2 regions of the Teredinibacter franksiae genome follow, and region 1 is predicted to be linked to the other one. Evidence: predicted binding sites of a transcription regulator. Region 1 holds the regulator's gene; the other holds the start of a gene.
The links. Region 1 encodes LexA, which represses DNA repair genes until DNA is damaged. Its sites were predicted from a motif close to ACTGTNTNTANANACAGT; they were not measured.
Positions count from the first base shown of each region.

Region 2: a site for LexA is predicted at 4,523-4,540, ahead of imuA (translesion DNA synthesis-associated protein ImuA). Genes of this name have one in related genera too.

Region 1 covers NZ_JACJUV010000001.1:264,296-275,355, forward strand. Annotated here, with positions in the region: gene H5336_RS01040 (DUF6763 family protein) at 220-540, shown strand; gene H5336_RS01045 (hypothetical protein) at 653-1,039, opposite strand; gene H5336_RS01050 (dihydrouridine synthase) at 1,046-1,321, opposite strand; gene lexA (transcriptional repressor LexA) at 1,521-2,123, shown strand; gene H5336_RS01060 (SulA-like leucine-rich domain-containing protein) at 2,137-2,574, shown strand; gene H5336_RS01065 (hypothetical protein) at 2,673-2,930, opposite strand; gene H5336_RS01070 (DUF6586 family protein) at 3,012-3,518, opposite strand; gene topA (type I DNA topoisomerase) at 3,531-6,227, opposite strand; gene H5336_RS01080 (hypothetical protein) at 6,779-7,426, shown strand; gene H5336_RS01085 (hypothetical protein) at 7,404-7,937, opposite strand; gene H5336_RS01090 (universal stress protein) at 8,027-8,458, shown strand; gene H5336_RS23985 (ATP-binding cassette domain-containing protein) at 8,472-9,002, opposite strand; partial or broken gene H5336_RS23990 (ATP-binding cassette domain-containing protein) at 8,997-9,521, opposite strand; partial or broken gene H5336_RS23995 (ABC-F family ATP-binding cassette domain-containing protein) at 9,519-10,379, opposite strand; gene H5336_RS01100 (transglycosylase SLT domain-containing protein) at 10,560-11,060, shown strand, end outside.
Region 2 covers NZ_JACJUV010000003.1:87,514-98,573, forward strand. Annotated here, with positions in the region: gene H5336_RS18690 (hypothetical protein) at 1-657, shown strand, start outside; gene H5336_RS23670 (alpha/beta hydrolase family protein) at 756-2,714, opposite strand; gene H5336_RS23120 (DsbA family oxidoreductase) at 2,807-3,115, opposite strand; gene H5336_RS18705 (ROK family protein) at 3,533-4,414, opposite strand; gene imuA (translesion DNA synthesis-associated protein ImuA) at 4,626-5,462, shown strand; gene H5336_RS18715 (Y-family DNA polymerase) at 5,474-7,054, shown strand; gene H5336_RS18720 (PEP-CTERM sorting domain-containing protein) at 7,128-7,880, opposite strand; gene H5336_RS18725 (hypothetical protein) at 8,535-9,449, shown strand; gene H5336_RS18730 (T6SS phospholipase effector Tle1-like catalytic domain-containing protein) at 9,581-11,060, shown strand, end outside.

The sequences.
Region 1 (11,060 bases):
ATTATTTTAGTATTTACGGCACGGTCTCTATAGCAGCAAATTTTATAAACACTAGGGCCCGCTTAACATTTCCCCAAAAAAAACGCCAAAAATCAATCTGTTACAACACTATCCTCATCATACCCCTAACCCTTTAAATTTTCACCCTAGTAAGACCCAACACCGTGCGAATCATGCGGGAAGGTGTTAGTTTTAAAGTAGCAATAACGGAGTTTACACATGGCCAAGATATTCCCAACCGTAGGCAACTGGTACCAAGACACCTCAAGCATGCAGGTTTTCGAAATTGTTGCCGTAGACGAACACAACAGCACAATTGAAGTACAGTATGCCGATGGCGATATTGACGAGTTTGAAATTGAATCCTGGGGGCAACTACACATAGTAACAGCTGCAGCACCGGAAGATGCGAATGCGGGTTATGGCGCGTCTTACTCAGACCCTTGGGAAGACAGCCCAAATCATATTAACAACAGCTACAGCAATCCTCTAGAGCTTATCGAACCGGAACCTTTCTCAGGTTTCGATGATTTTATGTAATTAACCGATATAGCTCAGCCAAGAAACCAAGCGCGCACCCCGCACATGGATACCGCTATGCAAAACATTAGCTCCAACCGCAATCATCGCCCCGTTGCGGTTCATCGGCCTGTTATTTCAGGCTAAAATCACCTTTACTTTTCAGCACCTTCTTTTTTCGAATCGTCGAAAATGGGTCCTCCTCAGCTGGCTTCGCCTCCTCCTTGTGCTCCTCCACAGAAGCCGAGCCCTGTTGACCGTGCTTTTTTTTGACCTGTAAAAAAGGGAAGTTAATCAAGTAGTAAATACCTGTGCCTAAAAACAGAACAGCCCACTTCACTAGAAATGCCCATGCCAGAGCACCCTCTTTTTCCACCGCCCGCGCGTAAACAAAATAATCGTCGTGCACCAGCGAAACGACAAAATAAAACACAAACAGAGAGAGCGTAGAAATAATTGCCCGCCGGTAACGCTTGAAAAAAACCGTGGCAACAAAGGATTTTGCGAGAAACCTAAACATAGGAATTTATGACCAAAAGGACAACCCCAAAGCGGCAAGAAGTACAATAATCGACCGATCTTTCAGTTCACTCTTCAACTTGTCCTCCTCCTCTTTAACAATAGTTTCTAATATTTCAGGGGCGTAATCGTCTGGTGTTTTCCCATGTAAGTATATGCGTGTTTTGGCGCGCGCTATCGCTTTTTCCCTGATACGAATATCAACCCTCTCTTTTAACCTAGCAAGCTTCCCTTTTACACCAAGGGTGATATTAGGAAACCTAGATTTTTTTAATTCAGACATTGCTTACTCCATACAAGGAGCTTAAGTTTAACAGACACATCCACAACACCACCAACCTGAGCCTTACCTTGGCTGGATTAGCGTTAAAAGGTTGCATGCTGGACAATACTGTATATAATCCCACATACTGTACATGCAAACAGACCCTACTACGTCACATCAACATCAATTTTGGTTCGCGCACCAAATTGGGGGAAAAATGATCAAACTTACCGCTAGGCAACAACAGATTCTAGAACTCATCAAAGAACACATTCAGGACACGGGTTACCCGCCTACAAGAGCTGAAATCGCAGAAATACTGGGCTTCAAGTCTGCAAACGCTGCTGAAGAACACCTAAAGGCACTTGCCCGCAAAGGCGCAATCGAAATGATCGCAGGTGCTTCTCGCGGAATACGCCTGCCCGACACACAGTCAGGCTTGCCGCTTATAGGTCGTGTAGCAGCCGGTAGCCCCATCCTCGCTGAAGAGCATATCGAAGACTATTGCGACATTCCCCACAGCTTTTTCACTCCACGTGCTGACTTCCTACTTACCGTTCACGGTATGAGCATGAAGGATGTCGGTATTCTCGATGGCGACCTGCTGGCGGTGCATAAAACAGATCAGGCTAGAAACGGTGATATTGTTATCGCCCGCATTGAAGACGAGGTAACCGTTAAACGCTTTAAGCGTGAACGCAATCGCGCAACAGTAGAACTTTGGCCCGAAAACCCCGACTTTAACGTTATCGAAGTTGATCTTCGCGATGAAAACTTCTCGATTGAAGGTTTAAGTGTCGGCGTAATTCGCCGTAGCTAAAAGGTAGGACATTATGGCAAATCCAGTAGCGAAAAACGCCCACCCGGTTAGCCCGGCAACGCAACCGCAGCCACCAGAAAAAAAGTCCTCTGGCCTGACTGAAATTGTGCTCCCTGTTAGCGGAAGCGATTTTATCGGTAATTTTGAAATGGTTTTGCCGATGCTTGCACACTTGAGCCATCAAACACAAAATCGATGGCTCACTTGGATTACCACAACTGAAATCAGCAAAGCTGACCTTTCCACCTACGGATTCCAATTACAAAACGTGCAAGTCGTTCGCGTTAACCAGAAAGACGTGAGTTGGGTGCTATGGGAAGCTTTATCCAATGGCACCAGCTCTACCGTGGTGGCCAACGTTGAACACCTATCTAAATTGGATTTTGATAATTTCGATTCGGCTTGTCGCCAGGGAAATTGCCGAGGCTTGATATTTCGATCGCGTCATTAAATCTCAGAATCACTCAAAAAAGTGCAGCCATAACAGCGATTAGTATGCGAGATTTAATACGGGGCGGGGCTTGGCGGGGCTTAATAGCGGCTGTAATCTTAGTGAAGCGTATTATCTAAAGGGGTTTCTTGCTCTTGCCCATGACCCTCTTCAACTACCTCTTCCTGAATATCGCTTGCAGCTTCAAGGCCAGCTTCTATCATGGCTTTTGCCACATCAAATTTTGCTTCATTCAAAAAGTAAAGTGACTCTTCGGAAAACTTAATTAGCACCAAAGGCTCTGAGCCCTCGGCATCTGCACGCTGCAATGCGATATCGCCATTTTCCAATTCTACAATTTCATACAATGTCGACATGCGATCCACTAACTCTATCTGCCGGTTAATTCGTTTACTGGCACGCATTATACCACTAGAGCAAAGGCTTAAGTATCGCGTTTATTGCTCGATCGATAGATCTCTGTGGCGAGTCACAATTTGCTGAAAGGACTCAAGAATTTGGCCAAGTATGCGAACATCCACTGAATCCCAGCCTATTGGCCGTTGCTCGGCAGTGCTTGCAATGAGGCCGTTGCCACCAATTCTATCACCAGCCTGGGCAAGCCCAGATTCAGCCAAAGGCACTTCAGTGCAGGAATTGGCAAGGCTTAACAAATCGTTCAACCAGGAACCCGCATCACCTAAATACAACCTCAGTTCCTGCAGTCGAAAATCGACCGTTGTATCGAGAGCCGCCAGCCGTTGAGCGAAACCACCTCCTGAGCCTGAAGACCGTGGAGTAATCTCTGAAAGGTAGCAATCCAGCGCACATGACAACTGGAGGACGGCCGCCTGCATGCAGCTCTGCCGACTGAGGGCGCTAGGCCCCTGCTCGGCGACATCTAACTGCCAGCGGGAAAATACCAGCTGCCTGTCCACACTCCTTCGATAATCTTCTGCAGACATCAAGCAGCCACTTTATTTTTTGGCTTTCTTAACGGCTGCTTTGCGCTTTGGCGCGACCTTCTTCTTCGCCGCTGCTTTTGCCGTTACAACCCACTTACCGTTTTCATAAAACGCTTTCCAGCCCGACGCTTTGCCATCAACTTCAGATTGAACATACTGCTCTTTAGTTTTACGACTATAGCGTACGAGAGTGTCGACACCATTGTCGTCTTGCGCTGGGGCAGAAAAGAGAAAATCGTATTTAGGGTCGATCTCTTCTTTATGAGGGAGCAACTCCTTAACAAACGGCGCCCGCGTTTCCCGATTCTTAGGGAATTGGCTTGCTGCCAGAAATAATCCACTAGCGCCATCGCGGAGCACGTAATGATCGTCGACTTTCTCGCAAATCAGCTCGGGCATATCCACCGGGTCCATTTTAGGGGGGGCAGCCTCACCACTTCTCAATAATTTACGCGTATTTTTACATTCGTCGCTGGTACAACCAAAATATTTACCAAAACGACCAGACTTGAGCTGCATATCGCTAGCACACTTATCACACTCAATTACCGGGCCATCGTACCCGCGAATTTTGAACGTCCCCAGCTCAACATCATAACCATCACAATCTGGATTACGACCACAGATATGCAATTTTCGCGTTTCATCCAGTAGATAGCTGTCCATCGCGGTATTACAGGTTTTACAACGGTGCTTCTGCCGCAGCTGGCGAGATTCGGCTTCTTCGTCGTCGTCGACGTTAACGGCTTCATCACCCGAAACAAGGTTCATTGTATTTTTACAGCGCTCTTTCGGTGGCAACGCATAACCGGAACAACCCAAGAATACACCCGTACTACCGGTACGAATTTGCATTTTACGACCGCAATTTGAGCAGTCGATATCGGTTTCAACAGGCTCATTTCGGCGCATACCATCTTCGCCATTTTGAGCCTGCTCAAGCTTAACCGTAAAATCGCTGTAGAACTCATTAAGTAACTCCAGCCAGTCTTTTCGCCCGTCGGCCACACCGTCGAGAGACTGCTCCATATTCGCGGTAAAGCTGTAGTCCATCAGGTCGCTAAAGCTTTCTACTAGTCGCTCGGTAACAATGTCGCCCATTTTATTGGCGTAAAATCGACGATTTTCCACATGCACATAGCCACGATCCTGGATCGTGGAAATAATGGCCGCATAGGTCGAGGGGCGCCCTATTCCGCGCTTTTCCAACTCTTTAACCAAGCTAGCTTCGGTATATCGCGCGGAAGGTTTGGTGAAATGTTGAGTAGGAAGCAACTGGTGAAGGTTGAGCGTTTCACCCACTTTCACATCGGGAAGTATTGCATCCTCCTCTTTTTTGACGGTTGGCGGTATGACTCTCATGAAGCCATCAAAGCGAATAACGCGTCCACGCGCGCGCAACTCGTAATCACCCGACGTTACTACCAGCGAACTGGAGGTGAATTCAGCGGGTGTCATCTGGCAGGCAACAAATTGATTCCAGATTAGCGTGTAAAGGCGTTCAGCATCCCGCTCCATACCTTTTAACTGAACAGGTCGTAACGTGACATCAGACGGCCGGATAGCTTCGTGAGCTTCGTGAGCTTCCTGAGCGCCATCCTTACTGGAGTAAACGTTGGGGCTCTCCGGCAGATACTTATCGCCATACTCCTGCTGCACGAAGTCTCTACAGGCCTCTACGGCGTCCTTACTTAGATTGGTGGAGTCTGTACGCATGTAGGTGATGTAGCCCGCCTCGTATAAACGCTGGGCCATCATCATGGTTTTTTTCACCCCATAGCCAAGACGGGTAGACGCCGCCTGCTGAAGGGTGGAGGTAATGAATGGCGCACTGGGCTTGGATTTAGTTGGCTTATCTTCACGCTCGGTTACCGAATAACCGGTTTCTCCAAGAGCCGCTGTTGCCGTCATTGCCTGTTGTTCGCTTACCGGCTTGAAGGCGCTCCCTTGAAATTTTCTGACCTCGTATTTGGCTCGTTCGCCCTTGGCTGTGTCTAGCTCAGCTTTAATCTCCCAGTATTCCTCTGGGATAAATGCACGAATTTCACCCTCACGCTCGCTCACCAATCGAACGGCTACAGACTGAACTCGCCCGGCGGAAAGCCCACGCGCAATTTTTTCCCACAGTAGCGGCGAGACCATATAGCCCACCACCCGGTCGAGAAAGCGGCGAGCTTGCTGTGCATTCACACGCGCAATATCGAGGCGCCCAGGCTCTTTGAAGGCCTCTTGAATAGCGGACTTAGTGATTTCGTTGAAGACTACACGACGGTATCGGTCCGAGTCGCCGCCAATGGCTTCACGCAGGTGCCAGGCAATGGCTTCTCCCTCACGATCCAAATCCGTCGCCAGATATATTTGATCTGCCTCTTCGGCCAATTTGCGTAACTCGGCAACAACTTTTTCTTTGCCAGGCAAAATTTCGTAATGCGCCTGCCATTCGTTATCTGGATCTACGCCCATGCGTTTGACCAGCTGCTCCCGCGACTTGTTCTTTTTGTGTATCGCTTTTTCTTCCGGCGACATTTTTCGAGTGAGAGCCGCCTGCTTCGCTCTAGCTTTCGCATCGACCGGTGTTTTGGAAGACCCGCTCGTGGGCAAATCCCGAATATGCCCAACACTCGACTTAACTACATACTGGTTTCCCAGATATTTGTTAATCGTTTTCGCCTTTGCAGGTGACTCCACAATAACAAGCGATTTCCCCATGAGACCCTTCTTTTTAAGTTGGTGTGAATGCTGGCGCCAAAACCGCCTCTGCCAATCATTTCAAGTCGTTCCCGACCCAGAATGAGATTGACCCTCTTTTGCTGTGATTGCGCCACTGGTACCGATCAAAATATGTGCAGTGCGGCACCATAAACATATAAAGGTGCGCATATATAAGTCTTCGTTTTAATTCGGTCAAGCACCGAATGGAATACACTTGTAGAGATACATAAGATCGAACGGGTAAATAGTAGGGTGAGAGGTTAGGTAAAGCTTACCCTGTATGTGATTGTTAAATAAAGCTTTATTGCTCACAAATACAAACAATACTGCCCTTCAACAGTAGCAATGAAACCATACAGACGCCAAAAATTGACTAAAATAAATTTTAGACGCAGTTAACTTTTTCTCTACTGGTTCAAACCATAAGCATGTCTACTCTCACTTTGCTCGTCGGATGTCTCGCTCTCGCTTTTCTTTCGCTCATTATCGTTAGCGCTGCGAACCAGCGCCAAACCCGATCAAGGTTAATAAACCGAAAAGTACACCAAATGAAGAGAAGAATTGATGAGCTTGAAGAGCTAGCAGCAACGGTAGACACGCTTACAGAATCGCCCAGCATAGCAGAGCATATAAACGATGAAGCCATCGAAATGATCGGTGCAATGATGCGTCTTGAACCCAACAGTCAAACGCTGTCTGTCACCCTTCAAAACGCTGAGCAACTTGCCGACACCTACCGTAATCACTCTCGTCCCCGGGAAATTTATCGTTTACAGCGCAGCGATGCAGGTATAGCGCGCACCCTATATATGCTCAATGATACTGGGCGGATCCTGCGTAAACGACAGGCCGCAGGTAAGCTTGATATTGCCCAAATGGAATCTCTGATACTCGAATTAAGCTGGACTCATATTATGGTTGGTGTCGTCAGCAACGTTGCCCAAGGGCATCAGTCGCTAAACCGAGGAGATGTACTTAAGGCGTACGCTTTTTACAAAAAAGCGCAGCAAGTTGCGATGCAGTCGAGCAACAGCGACGACAAAAGGCAAGAACTTATAAAAGAGCTGTCTGATATGTTATCGAATAAACGTAAAGCGCTCTCACCAAGCCTAATGCCAGAAGCAGAATTTAACCCAACTAAAGACACCGAATCACTGCCGCAAAATCTTCCGATCAATCAGCAGTTTGGGGCGTAGAAACACTTTGCTCGTAAAGCCAATAAAGTTGTGACTCCATGAATGCTAGGCAAGCGCTAGCTGAGTCCTCCCAGCGCGCCTCGCGCTGCCAACAGGCTTCTGTCCAATAGAGAACGACACTGTGAGGCGTTACCTCTACCGCTCGTATCGGTGCTGGCAACGAGGGTAGCCATTCAATCAGTCTCGCCGTAACGGCCTTACTAGCACGGGGCTCCCCTATCCAGTCCCAATCGGCAATCAGGTTTATTTCGTGCTCTAGGCTCTGCCGACCAACACACCAAGGTTGTGGCGCACGATCCACCTGAGCAGAGTCAACAGCCATACTGTACAACGCAAGCTGCCGGGGTTCTCCACCGGCTGGATTTTGCCCAAGGTGCACGCGCAAACCTTGCTTGGCCGCCAGCGTACGTAAACGCGCGAGCCGTCGCTGACGCTGGCTCGGCTGGATCATCATAATCGGGCCGATAATCATTGCAGAGACAAGAAAAACCGCAAATATGGTGGTCCACATAGTTATTCACTCAACCTCATCTGTACACGATCTATAATATTAACAGCAGTGTGATCATTTCTTCTCTTTAACCCCGAATAGGAGGCGCTATGACAGGCTATAAACATATTCTGGTTGGTTTAGACCTCTCAACTGACTGTGCACAGATACTAAACAAGGCTGCGGAAATCGCCAACGTATGCAATGCCGACATCAGCATTGCGCACATCGTCGAACCCTTGGCGTTTGCCTATGGCGGTGATGTGCCCATAGACCTTACCGAAGCTCAAGCCCTCATGGAGCAACAAGCCAAAACTCGACTCGCAAAGATTGTGGATGAGGTTAAACTCACCCCGAAAGATCAGTTTGTGGGTATCGGCCAGGCCGCTACAGAACTCCACCGTTTAGCAGAAGATCGGGCAATTGACTTGATTGTGGTGGGCAGTCACGGCCGCCATGGTCTTGCGCTACTCTTTGGCTCTATCACTAAAGGCGTTGTCCAAAATGCATCTTGCGACGTGCTCGCGGTTCGGGTGCAATGAGTTTTTTGCAGGGCTACAAGCCCTGCAATGCTTCTAACTCTTCCCAGCGTTCGTAACGGCTAGCCAGCCGGGCTTCAGATTCCGAAAGCTTTTCCAAGGTTGCATTCACTTTTTCTTGCGGCTGCTGATAAAAAGCTGCATCGGAGACCTCTTTTGAAAGCACCTCCAGCTTGGCTTCTAACTTTTCCAGCTCCGCAGGCAGCGCCTCCAGCTCTCGCTGAAGTTTATAGCTAAGCTTCTTGCCCGCTTTTTGAGGCTTTACCGACCCAGGCTTAGCTGTGGCCTGCGCTACAGCATCCCTTTGCGCTTTTGCCTGGGCTCCGTCCTGCTCCGGCCATACGCCACCCTGCCTCACCCAGTCGTCGTAACCGCCTACATATTCACGTACAGCGCCTGCGCCCTCAAAGGCAATGGTAGAAGTAACGACGTTGTCGAGAAACTGACGATCGTGGCTTACCAGCAGCAAAGTCCCCGTGTATTCCACCAAGATAGATTCCAGTAACTCCAACGTTTCTGCATCAAGGTCGTTTGTTGGTTCGTCCATTACGAGCAAATTACTGGGCTTGCTGAACAATTTGGCCAGTAAAATACGATTTCGCTCGCCACCCGACAGTGTTTTTATCGGTGTTCGTGAACGCTCGCCGCTGAACAGAAAGTCTTGCAAATAAGACATGATATGACGCGGACGGCCATTAATTTCGATGCTATCACGCCCCTCACTGATATTGTCTATAGCGCTTTTTTCCAGGTCCAGCTGATCACGCATCTGATCAAAATAGGCAACACTAAGCTTGGTTCCTAAACGAATTTTGCCCTGCTGTGGTTCCAGGTCACCAAGAATAATTTTTAGCAGCGTGCTTTTGCCAATACCGTTTGGCCCGATCAACCCAATTTTGTCACCGCGCACTATGGTAGAGCTAAACTGTTGAATAATGGTTTTGTCTGGCCAGGCGAAACTGATATTTTCCATTTGCGCTACTAGCTTTCCGGAAACAGTATCGCCACCATGCTCAATTCGAGCGCTACCGAGCTGCTCTCTGCGCTGCCCACGCTCATCGCGCATTTTTTCAAGCGCTCTTACTCGGCCCTCATTGCGAGTACGGCGCGCTTTAATTCCCTGCCGAATCCAGACTTCTTCCTGAGCTAGCTTTTTGTCAAACAGTGCGTTTTGTCTGTCTTCAGCATCTAATTGCTGTTGCTTGAACACCAAAAAGCCTTCGTAGTCACCGTTCCAAACACGTAAAATTCCTCGGTCGAGCTCCCCTACTTTATTCGCTACTGCGCGGAGAAAAGCGCGATCGTGGGTAATAAACACAATAGCCCCGGCGAAACTCTGTAGCTGCTGCTCCAGCCATTTAATAGCGGCAATATCGAGATGGTTTGTGGGCTCATCTAGCAATAAAATGTCAGGCTGACTCACCAGCGCCTGCGCTAACGCAACTCGCCGTCTCCAGCCCCCAGACAGCTGATTCATGCGTTGATCCGCATCGAGATCAAGGCGTGTGAGCACCTGTTCAATACGGGTTTGTAAACTCCAGCCATCGGCCGCTTCAATTCTATGCTGTACTCGTTCCAACTCTTGCATATTGGCATCTGCGCCTTGCATAACCAGCTTTTCGTAATCCGCTAGGTCTTGCCCTAGCGATGCCAAGCCTTGAGCGACAAAGTCGTAAACGCTGATATCCGTGGCCTCGGGCAACTCTTGCGCAAGGCTAGCTACGCGCTTGCCGTCGTCCAACCACAGCGACCCAGAGTCTAGCTCTACCTTGCCCTCTACACATTTCAGCAGTGTTGACTTACCCACACCGTTGCGCCCAATGACACAAAGCCTGTCGCCTGCGTCCAGTTGCAACGAAAGGTCGTCAAATAAAATTTGCTCTCCATAGTGGAGGTGAGTGTTTTCCAGTTTGAAAAGTGGCATCAATATCTCGAATTAGTAGGCAAAGGGTATGAAACAAAGCAATCAGGGATAAAACCGGTTTGTTTATTCCAATTTGAAAGTAGCGAGGGCCGCTATTATAGGCAACACTTGTTTAGATGCTATGCAAATATGTTTAAATAGCAAATCTGCCAAGGGCCTGAGGGAAACGGCCTGGTAAATATGTTGTATATGAGAGCTGTTGTTTTGTACCTAAGTATTAAAGCCCTATATCGTTATTTCATGCTGTTTTTGCTTGCAGTCGCGCCAATTGCAGTAGCAAAACCAGAACAGGTAAAAGCCCCCGAGCAGCAAGTACCCCTCGAGCAGCAAGTACCCCTCGAGCAGCAACGCTATCACTACGAAATGGCGAAAACCGCCCTGAGTAAGGGTAACTGGCAACAGTTTACCTCCCATTACCAGCGCTTAGGTGATTATACGCTTACACCGTACCTTGATTACGCGTTAATCAAATACAATCTGCACAAGCTGGAATTCAGTGGGATCGATAAGTTCATACAGAACCACAAGGGCTCTTTCCTAGAAACACGACTAAGAGAACAACTTCTTTACACGCTTGCCGTTAAAAAACGCTGGAAGACCTACCTGAATTATTACGAGCCCTCCCTCAGCTCCGCCGAACTGGATTGTTACTGGCTGTATGCTCGTACTTTTGAACGCGAC
Region 2 (11,060 bases), on a different contig from region 1:
TACGAAGAAGTGGTTATGGTATTAGTGGAGGACATCGACAGAGAGCGGGTAAAGGAAGCTCTGGTATCTGCAGGGCGAATTAATACCCTTGGCGGCGGAATTGTATTCGAAATATCCATTGAACACGGATTGGTAAATTTACCAACCTCCATAAGCAATAAAAGTCGCTTGGCCTCCAACCAACAAATAACCGCGGCCGTTGATCAACTAATGGGCAGTACAGACTGGCGAGATACCCGCTCTATAGCTACGCTACTGGACAAAAATCAAAGATCTAAAGAACAGGCAGATACACAAAAAAGCAGCTCGCTGTGCGCCTTAATACCACGTAAACATGCTGACGAATTTTTAGATTACATTCTAAGTATTGGCATTCCGGGCGCTAATGTGATTTATACCAAATTATTTTCCGGAGACGACGATCAGAACGCACAACATCTCAACTTTCACCACGAACTGGTACAAATTCGCATGGTACTGCCTACCGAGCAGTGTGCGCACTTCCGCTCTCAGCTGCAGCAATTTGTTACCCTTCAGGGCTACCGCAATGTGACAATTTATGCGCTCACAGTGAAAGGCGTTGCGCGCTACCAGCTAAAACCACGAGAAAAAAGCAAGGGGGCCGTATACCGCGGGTCCTCATCCATAGCGGACTAGCGGCCGCAAGATAAAGCCAGGGCGGTTTTTGCGCCGGCTTTTGAATCTCTAGCCCTCGCTAGGGCACCTTTACTACCTCCTCAGAAAAACCACTGTATCTACGACCCAATATTGGCTTCAACAAACCCCACCAACGCCTTTAGTGCCTGAATACGTGTAGCGCTATCCTGCAGATAGTGATCATCATTTTTAAGCTTAATCAATTTCACATTACCGCCAGACTTTTTCATCGCTTTATACATCAGTTTAGACTGGCTGTATTCCACTACTGTATCGTCCGCACCGTGAATAAGAAGAACAGGAATTTTTACTTTATCGGCCGAATAATAGGGGGAAACTTCCTTCAAAATATCTTTACTGTAATCGCCATCTAAAATACTGCGATTCCAATAATCCAGCACCCAGCTTTTTTTCCCATAACGGCTTTTATCGGCTTTAAGCATTTTGGGTAAATGGCTCACCCCGGCAATGGATACAGCACACTGATATAAATCCGGCGTAAAGGCTGCACCAGCAAGGGCTGCGTAACCGCCATAACTTGCCCCTACAATACAAACCCGCGCGGGGTCGGCATAGCCTTTTTTTACGAAAAAATTCACGCCATCGGTTAGGTCGTCCTGCATGGCTTTACCCCACTGCCCCCAACCCGCTTTATAGTGCTCCTGGCCAAAACCGGTAGAGCCACGAAATTGCGGTTGAACCACCAGATACCCACGAGACGCCAATGCCTGCGCCCTATAATCAAAACCAATAACATCCTGTGCTGCTGGACCGCCATGGGGCATAATAATTGTTGGCAGGTTTTTTAACTTCCCCATTTTTGCTTTTGGTAATGTCAGTATCGTGGGAATCGCGCGTCCATCTCGCGCCTTATACGTTACCTTTCCTATCGGGTTGATATCCTCCGATGCTATGTCTAGGCGTGAGCTAACCATAGATTTAAGGGACTGCCCCTCTGTAAACAGAAAATAATCGCCTGCGTACAAAGAGCCCTCTACACGCACAACAATGTGCTTCCAATCGTTTGTCCAGTTGCTGAGATAGACGGAGTGCCCTTCAAACTTGCCCAGAATACCCTGAACTCGCTTGTGTAAGGCTCTGTCAAAGAAGTGGTAATCTGGTATTAAGCCCGAATAGGCTACACCAACCACCACTCCATGATGGTCTTTTATCACGCCACGGGTGTTTTTAGCGGCATCAAACCCTTCCAGTGGTGTAACGCTTCCATCTTTTAACGAAAGCTGCAAAAAACTTTCATCATCGTCATTTCGGCTATACACCAGTGCCGTAAAGTCACTATTTAAACCAATAAAACTGTGGGTGGGTATTTCGGCCTCATAACTGTACAGCGTTCGCCATTTACGCCCCTCTTTCAGTTCGACGCTGTGCACATTATTTCGATCATTACGGTTTTCGCGGGCGAGAATATTACCTTCACTATCCAGAAAGTAATCTCGGGTATGGTCAGTTCCCCTAGTTGCCACTCGCGGCTTACCTTTGCCATCGATATTGATCTCTAGCAATGAATAATTGGGTGCGTAATCGAGATCAGATTCGGCTACGTACGCTGGCATATACAGCTTTTTACCGTTAACCGACTTGCCCGCCACACGCCCCAACCCCGACTGACCCTCTGCCACTCGGCGCTTTCCCGATATATTTTCTCCCAACCTAATGAGCTGAAAAACCTCTTTATTTTTAATGTCAAAGCTAAATGCCGTACTCACATCAAAATCGTGCTTATAATCCCTCCATTTCACATGCTTAGAGCCAACAAGTATTAAAAAATCGTTATTTGAAAAATACTGCCAGCGAGGATCAATCTCGCTCACATCCACGGCTGCAATCATTTTTTTTTCTTTCAACGAGTAAACCACAATAAAATCTCTATCGTCTGACTCTGTGCGCCGATAGGAAATAAGCTCACCATTGGGCGAAATACTAACGTCGCTTACTTGCTCTAGCTTACCGTAGGCCTCCAGATCAACTTCACCAATAGCCAGTGACGGTATAAAAGATAACAATCCCAAAATTAAAATCGAATAATAATATTTCACTCCAAATTTCCCATTTTTATTTTTATTTTTGTTTTTATTTTTAACCGCTATTTAATGCCATCATTTCAACTTAAGCTTGCTCGGCAGTTCCCTTAACACCAAGACTGCTGGCCAGCAGGGTTTTCCAACAACTCGCGAATATTCGCCTCAATAATGCGATACCCTACATTGCCCGAAAGTTTTTGCCGCCCCTCATTGAAGATAAGCGTAGGGCTAGATTTAACTCCCAGCTCCACCGATTTATACATATTACTGCAAATGCTGGCATGGGCCTTTCCACTATCGACACTGGTACGGATAACATCGATAGGTAAACCCGACTGTTCGGCAATGGCCAACAGCTCCATGCGGTTGGAAATATCTCGCGCCTCAACAAAGAATGCTCTTCGCATTTTTTGCATAAATTGGGTAAAGGCCCCTCCCTTGCCAACCCCGATAACTCGGCCATTTTCGCTGCGGCAAGAAAGAGGTGCGCCGGCAGTGATGATTGCGGGGTGTTCTTTACCCAGACATCTGGATGAATATCGAGATGGTCGAATTTATCCGCAACAGATTGTACATGGGCATTATAGGTTTCGATGCCTCCACGATCACCCCAGCTTTTTTCCATTTTCCCAGGAACATCACCAAACACAGGGAAAAAGTGATAATCCACCTCTACCTTGTCACCAAATTCGGTTAGTAATTCTTCTACCCGAATTTGTGACACGTAGGCCCAAATACAGAGCACATCAGAAAAGTGATCCACTTTGATTTTCGACATTCAAACCTCTCTATTTCGTACCGTTTATGGCGCCTCACCTGAGAACTCAAACGGCTTATGTCTCCGCCTGCTTCGCCAATACCAAAGCACCAAGGATACCCGCCCTATTTCCCAAGCCAGGTAATACCACATAATTTTCCATATTTTCAATAATAGCCGGATGTTGAATATAACCGTTCAAATACCCCTGCAGCTTGTCGCGTACACGATTAATCAACGCCGGTTGCCCCATAACCCCACCACCCACAATAATACGCTGCGGTGATAGTGTGCATGTGACCCCGGACAAAGCCATAGCAATATACTCGGCCTCCATCTCCCAAGCGGGGTGGTCGGTGGGTAGTTCAACACCAGAGACCTGCCAGCGCTCTTCAATCGCGGGGCCGGAGGCTAACCCCTCAAAGCAGCGGTCGGCATGATAGGGGCACCGACCTTTGTAGCCATCATGCTCCAGCTTAGGTAAAAAACTATGGCCCATCTCTGGGTGTATTAGGCCGTGCAGTAACCTGCCGCCTACCACCGCACCACCGCCAATACCGGTACCGATGGTGATATAGAGATAGTCACTCAGACCCTGAGCCGCCCCCCAGCAACCCTCACCGAGGGCCGCTGCATTCACATCCGTATCAAACGCGATAGGAACAGCCAACGCACTAAAGGCGCCAGCAACATTAATGTTGCCCCAACCTGGCTTGGGTGTGGAGGTAATATAACCCCAGGAGCGGGATTGAGTGTTTAGGTCTATAGGGCCAAAACTCGCTATTCCCAAAGATTTGAGCTCAGCCCTGTAGGGCATAAAAAATTCGATCGCTCGCTGCAGAGTTTCTGTCGGCGTAGTGGTAGCGAAACGAATCTCCTCTAGCGCTTGCGGCCCCGTGCCCACCGCACAAACAAACTTAGTGCCGCCCGCTTCTATTGCCCCGTATAGCTTGGTCATTATGGCTCTCTTTGAATAGGGTTCTGGGTATATCTTACCTAGGCACCATTATCACCCCAAAACGTACCATATTAAAATTCATACTTGCCTGATCAATAATACGGGTATACTGTATATACAAACAGTTATCACGGCACACAAAGTAAAGAGATAAGCCCCCGTGCTCCACACCACATTCACCCTATAGAAACAAAGAAGGCTGTTTGAGCCCATGAGGAACCAATGCCCACAACAAAAGGCACCTCCAACGTTGGAGCAATTGCTCCAACGCGACGATATATGGCGCGGCCACGGCCAGAAAAAAACGGTACGGCAGGTGATAGATACCGGTCATAGCCAACTTAATAATCGGCTACTTAACAACGGCTGGCCGCTTGGTAGCCTGGTTGAAATTTACCCGCCTAGTATGTGTCAGACCACCAACAGCGGAGGTGAGTGGCTATTATTGTCGCCTGCCGTAAAGCGATGCCTGAACAACACCAGCACCTACGCCGTACTACTGAACCCTCCCGCATTGCCCTTTGCGCAAGGATTGTCGCAACTGGGGATTACACTCGAGCAATTATTGATTATTCGGGTAAAAAATAAAACCGACTTTATTGTCAGCTTTGTTGAGCTAGCCCGCGCCAGTAGCTGCAGCGTAATAATGGCATGGCAGCCTAAACAGGCCCTAAATTACAGTGAGTTACGCAAGTGCCAATTGGCAACAACCAATGGCACTGGCCTGTATTTTATTTTCCGTCATACGCAGGCACAACAACAAAGCTCACCTGCGGCTCTACGCTTAGAGGTCACCTTAGGAAAAGAAAATTTAAGCCTTACCCTGCTAAAGCAGCGGGGTCAATTACAGCATAATAAAACTCAGCCAGCTCTAATTCCGCTACCAAAATCCTGGCAGGCACTGCTTCCACACCCACTATTAACGAGCGACAAAAACCCCCTTCAGCCTGCCGCCATTAACGAACCTTTACTTCCCATTTACCATCCACACCAAACGCTTGTGCCCATTCGCACGGAAAAGCAACCCTTAAAACGCCGCTATTATTAGGGGTAACCGCTGTGGCCAACAAAAAAAACGTCGCCAAAACCTGGATCGCCCTCCGCTTTCCATTACTGCCACTAGAAGTATTTGCCGTTAACAGCCGCATAAATGAAGGCGCCGACACCGCTATTATTGTTACCCACAAGCAACAGGTTGTTTGTGCTAATCCGAATGCCGTTAACCAAGGTATAAAACAACATATGTCGGTAACAACGGCTCAAATATTAGTACAGAGCCAGTTATTGGAGCGCGACATCCAAATAGAAAAAGCGGCCATTCACCAACTAGCCAATACGCTGTATAGCTTTACACCCTACATTGAAAAGCAAACGCCAAACCCTAATACCCACAGCGGATTACTCATTGAAGTTTCCCGCTCACTCACGCTCTTTAAAGGGCTAGGTAACATTATTACTTTAATACAGCAGGAACTGCAGACATTTAATTTTCATTACTGCCTAGGTACAGGCCATACCAGCAAAGCGGCCTGGTTATTATCGTTTGATAAACAAAAAAAAATACCGGATAACGAAAAACCACACACGCGCACAGATGTTATCGAACAATTGCAAACACTCGACAGTACCTTGCTTGCCCAGTGCCCACAACACACCATTTCAAACACCCAACTACAGACGCATATAGCCGCGTTAAAAAAATCTGGGTTTAATTCACTGGGTGATATTGTGCGGCAAATTAATACTCAATCTCTAGCGAGCTTCCGTAAACGCTGGGGCCAGGCATTTTCTCAGCTAATAGCCGACATCTTCGATATCGATCAGGTAACCCTGCAACCCAGCCTTTTTGAAAAACCGACAACCCTTTTTCAACCCGAAGAATTTTTTCACGATAGCATTCAGTTTGACTACCCCATAACGAACAGCGCACAACTCATGCCCCCCATGGAATACCTGCTGCAGAACCTAAGTCGCTATTTATACAACCGCCAACGTCAGTGCCAGAGTATTGATTGGGTATTAATGGATATTTATCACCACAAGCAGCAATTAGAGGTTCATACCAGTGAAAACCAAGACCAATGGCCCCTACTGCTGGAACTTTCCCGCATTCAATTAGACGCTCAGACACTGAATTTTGAGGTAGATACTCTGGAACTACGGTGTAGCAACAGCATGCCATTACACGCCAGCAGTCACAGCCTAAATTTTGACGGCGACACTAGCGCCCGGCGAGATAAACTCAACCATGACTTCACCGTAACCACAGCAAAACTCAAGGCACGATTGGGCGAAGATGCGCTCTTCAAGATAGCCTGCACCGACAGTCATATTCCGGAAAAAAGCCAAAAGAAAGTCTCAATAGCCCACAACACTAAACCTAGCCCCACCCCGACTACAACAGCCGTGCGCCCAAGCTGGCTGTTTGAGCCCCCTCTGCCGGTACAGCAACGCCAGCAATACCTTTTCTGGCGCGGTCGTTTAGAATTACTACAGGGGCCAGAGCGCATTGAGGGTAACTGGTGGCAATCGCCTACCGCCCGCGACTACTTTATTGCCCGGCGTGATGACCACCTGAGGCTATGGATATTTTATGACCAACTCAATAAAAGCTGGTTTGTGCAGGGTGTGTTTGTTTAGCAAACTTAAAGATAGAGCAAAAAAAAACTGCGCAGTATAAAACTACGCAGTTTTTTAGAGTAAAAGTATATAACTACTTACGAATACGTCTGCGAGAAAAACCAAGACCCAACAAACCCAACCCCAACAGCGCGAGAGAGCTTGACTCAGGTACATCAGCAATAACTTGGTCAGCAAAACCAAAACGCAGGTTATCGATAGCGAAACCAGCAGGCTCAGCACCAACCAAACTAAACTGCAGGCCAGCAATTTCATTACCCAGATCAGAAACCAGACCTAAGAACTCAATACCCAAACCTTCGTTAGCAACCGTACCAATGATGCTGCCATCACGCGCAAAAGCCGTAATAGCTGTACCACCAATAGCGTTGAAATAACCACCATCAAGGCCTACACCAGCAATATCTTCAGAGAAAATCATGGAGATAGCACCGTTGAAACGCGGAGTACCAGAAAGAACTGGGCTAGTTGGGTTAGCACCATCGGCAGTAATAAAGGACTGCGAAGCGCTAGGATCAAGGCTAAGGCCAGCGTCTGGTGTGCCAATAACACAACCGCTTAACTGGGCACCAGCGGGGCAATCACCGGCACCGCCCAAAGACTGACCATCAAACCAACCGCCGAAAGTCACGGTTACACCAGTAGGATCAGCGCCGTAATCGGCTGGAGTATAAACAGGGTTAACTGTTCCCATTGCAAATTCAGAAAAAGTGATGAGTCCAGCATCTGCAGTGAACGCATCATCAGCAACGCGGATAACAGCTGCATTAGCAACCGAAGCGGTGGTAGCAAGAGCAGCCAGTAATATGTAGCGTGCAAATTTCATGTGTAATCTCCGTTTTAAATTGAAATGTCCATGCACAAAGTCACGATAGTGCAACCCATGAGCATGCAACCATAAAAGCAAATATCGGGCCAACTAAATTTACCCTTATATTTCAACAGGTTACGAGAACAGCCCCCATAAAAGAGAAGTACATATGTAAAAATCTCCTACATACTGGCACGCCTATAACCATTTGACATTTAGATGAACGACTCCCAAAAAGCTGCTTGCAGGTAACCCCCTACAAATCGCGCCAACTCTAATCACAAAAAACATGTTAACTTTTTATGCACCAACACAACGGTGGGCCAAATAAACGTTAACTAAATAACGGTGAAGACCTCTCAAATAAAACACCTCGAGCAATTTAACGCGCTACCACTAGCCGCCAGTAACCACCGATCAATGAGGAAACTACTCTTTTCGACAAGCCGCAAAAAGCACGAGCAAAAAATGTAAAAAAATTTGACACGCCATGATCAAAATCAACTACAAACCACCTCATTCTCTGGAGTAAAAATACCGGCCTACCGAGAAGACTGAATGGCATCGATTAATACGGTTCTGCTGAATCATGCAGAAAAGCAATCGCCAGTGCAGTGAGCTATGCTTTAGAGCAATCAAAAAGCGTATTGCGACACTAGGGGTTAACCTATGAAAGTGCACATTCACCTATCTTCACTCAGGCTCCGCCAATACGTTGCACTAGCTCTATTTGCTTGGTTCCCTATACAAGGCAATACCGCAACAGAATGTGCTGCCGTCAGTTGTGACTGCACCTCATTGCCCTCCGCAACCTGGGTAGACATGTGTGAGAAGCAGGAAAACGCTCTGCAGAAACAATGTAAAAAAACCTCTCTAGACGAAACGGGTTACTGTTCCGTACACGGACCAGATGCCACACGCGTCACTTTGTCGCTCGATACGGAGAAAACCAGCAGGGAACAATCAAACATCATTAAACTCGTGGGATACAAATCTACTGCCGTACTTTGGTCCATCAACAAAGACTTGGCGTTTATTGCCCATAAAATCGACAATCACGCATTCGACGCTATCGAGTTGCGATTACGTTTATTGGAACAAAACACCGAACTTCACTTCAACACCCAGAAACAACTGGTGCAACTTCTCAACGAATCAAATAATACCTCGGAAGTAAAAAAGGCCTGGCGCAGTTATTCAATCGATATTGCAGGTATTGCCAGTCAACTTATAGTAGAAGGTAACCGCCTAAGGGCTTCTACCAAGGACACCGATAAAGCCAAGTCATTGGCTAATGCACTACTGAATTCTGCCGGGGGCCTTTACGAGCAGGTAGGCTATGCCTACGCGCAAGCCGCCAGCTTTAAAGAGTCAGCTCAAGCATGGAAGCAGGCAGCGACAATAGCAACTAACCTGCTAGAAATCGCCAAGCAGAATAAAAAGGCAGACGAAGCTGAATACTTTCGCTATCAGGCCGCCACACGCTTCCTTCGCGCCAGCCAAAACTGGGGGCAAAGCAAAGAAAAAGAACAAGCGCAAAATGCGCTTGAAAAATCCCAGCAATATATAACGACCAAAGAGTAGAGCCGTTACTCGCCACCCCCAAAGGGTAGAATACAAACCAAGACCGCTATACTGTTTACTTCAAACAGCCATGTACAGTCTCCTCGCTCCTGTGCATAATGCACAAAAAGAGACTCTGGGGAACAACAATAATGACAAGAAATATTGTTTTATGCGCAGATGGAACCGGAAGTAAAGGTGGCTATACCCCAGATAGCAATGTATACAAAACTTACCACGCTATCGATATCCACGATAACGACATCGAACAAATCACCTTCTACGACAATGGCGTAGGCTCATCATCCAATAAAATCTTACGTGCAATTGCGGGCGCATTTGGCTTTGGTTTTGAGCGCAATGTATGCGACCTCTACACCTTTCTCAGTAAAAACTACAATTCAGAGCAAGACAAAGTATACCTGTTTGGTTTCAGCCGTGGAGCGGCAACCGTTCGCGCTCTCAATGGTTTTATTTACGATTGCGGCCTGCTCGATGCACGCAATGAAACCAGCGATCGAAAACTCAAAGCTCAAGTTAAAAACCTTATAGGCGCCTATAAATCCCGAAAAGCCCAACTCAAGCGACAAGGCAAAACAACATCGCGCCCCATACCGTTAGCTGAAAGCATCAAAGGTATTTCACTCGAACGACGTGATATTAAAATCGAATTTATTGGTGCCTGGGATACCGTTGCAGCACTGGGAATGCCTAAAAAAACGGATGTCACAGGCCCCATCTCATGGCTGATTGACAATACACTCCAAGGCCTAGACAACCTGCTGAACCACTTTTTCCATTACCGGAACTATAAACTGCAGCTCACACCAAACGTAAAGCAGGCTTTTCAGGCCCTTTCTATAGATGATGCAAGAACATCTTTCTGGCCGCGTATTTGGAACGAGCTTGACGAAACAATAGTCCAGGCCAAGGTAACCGTAGAACAAGTATGGTTTACGGGCAGCCATACCGATGTAGGTGGTGGTTACAATCGCCGCGGTATAACCAATGTTCCCCTACTCTGGATATTGGAGAAGGCGACTCAAGCCGGGCTAAAACTGATAAATGGCTCACTGGATAGCATACGGGCGGCAGCAAATGCGCACGACATAATGCATGACTCACGTAGCGGGTTAGGCATGTTTTATCGATATCATCCAAGGGAAATTCACAGCCTTTGCCATAATGAAAAAAACCAAAAACCGATGATGGAACATATAAAAATACACGAGGCCGTGCTTAGTCGTATGCATTATCGAACGGCTGGTTATGCACCCATTTTGCTACCCAATACATTCGAGGTTGTCAACAATCAAGCTCAGCCACTGAAGCCTATCGATGTTTCCAGTAACAAGTCATGGCATACCTCTACACGCTCCATTCAATACTGCATCGAGCTACTTAAAGAGCTTTACATTCTTCAACTACTCATAGTTATAGCGATTGTCGGCTACGCCGAATACCTAAATCAGTATTGCACCGAACCAGCAGCCCTTTTAGATGGCTGGCGAGCTTGGATTGCAGAGGGGACCAAATGGCTACTACCCGACTTTTTCAACAAAGCTGTAGACCACTGGCTAACACATAGCGCGATATTTTTTACTAGCATTACGGTTATTACGGGCTGGATTG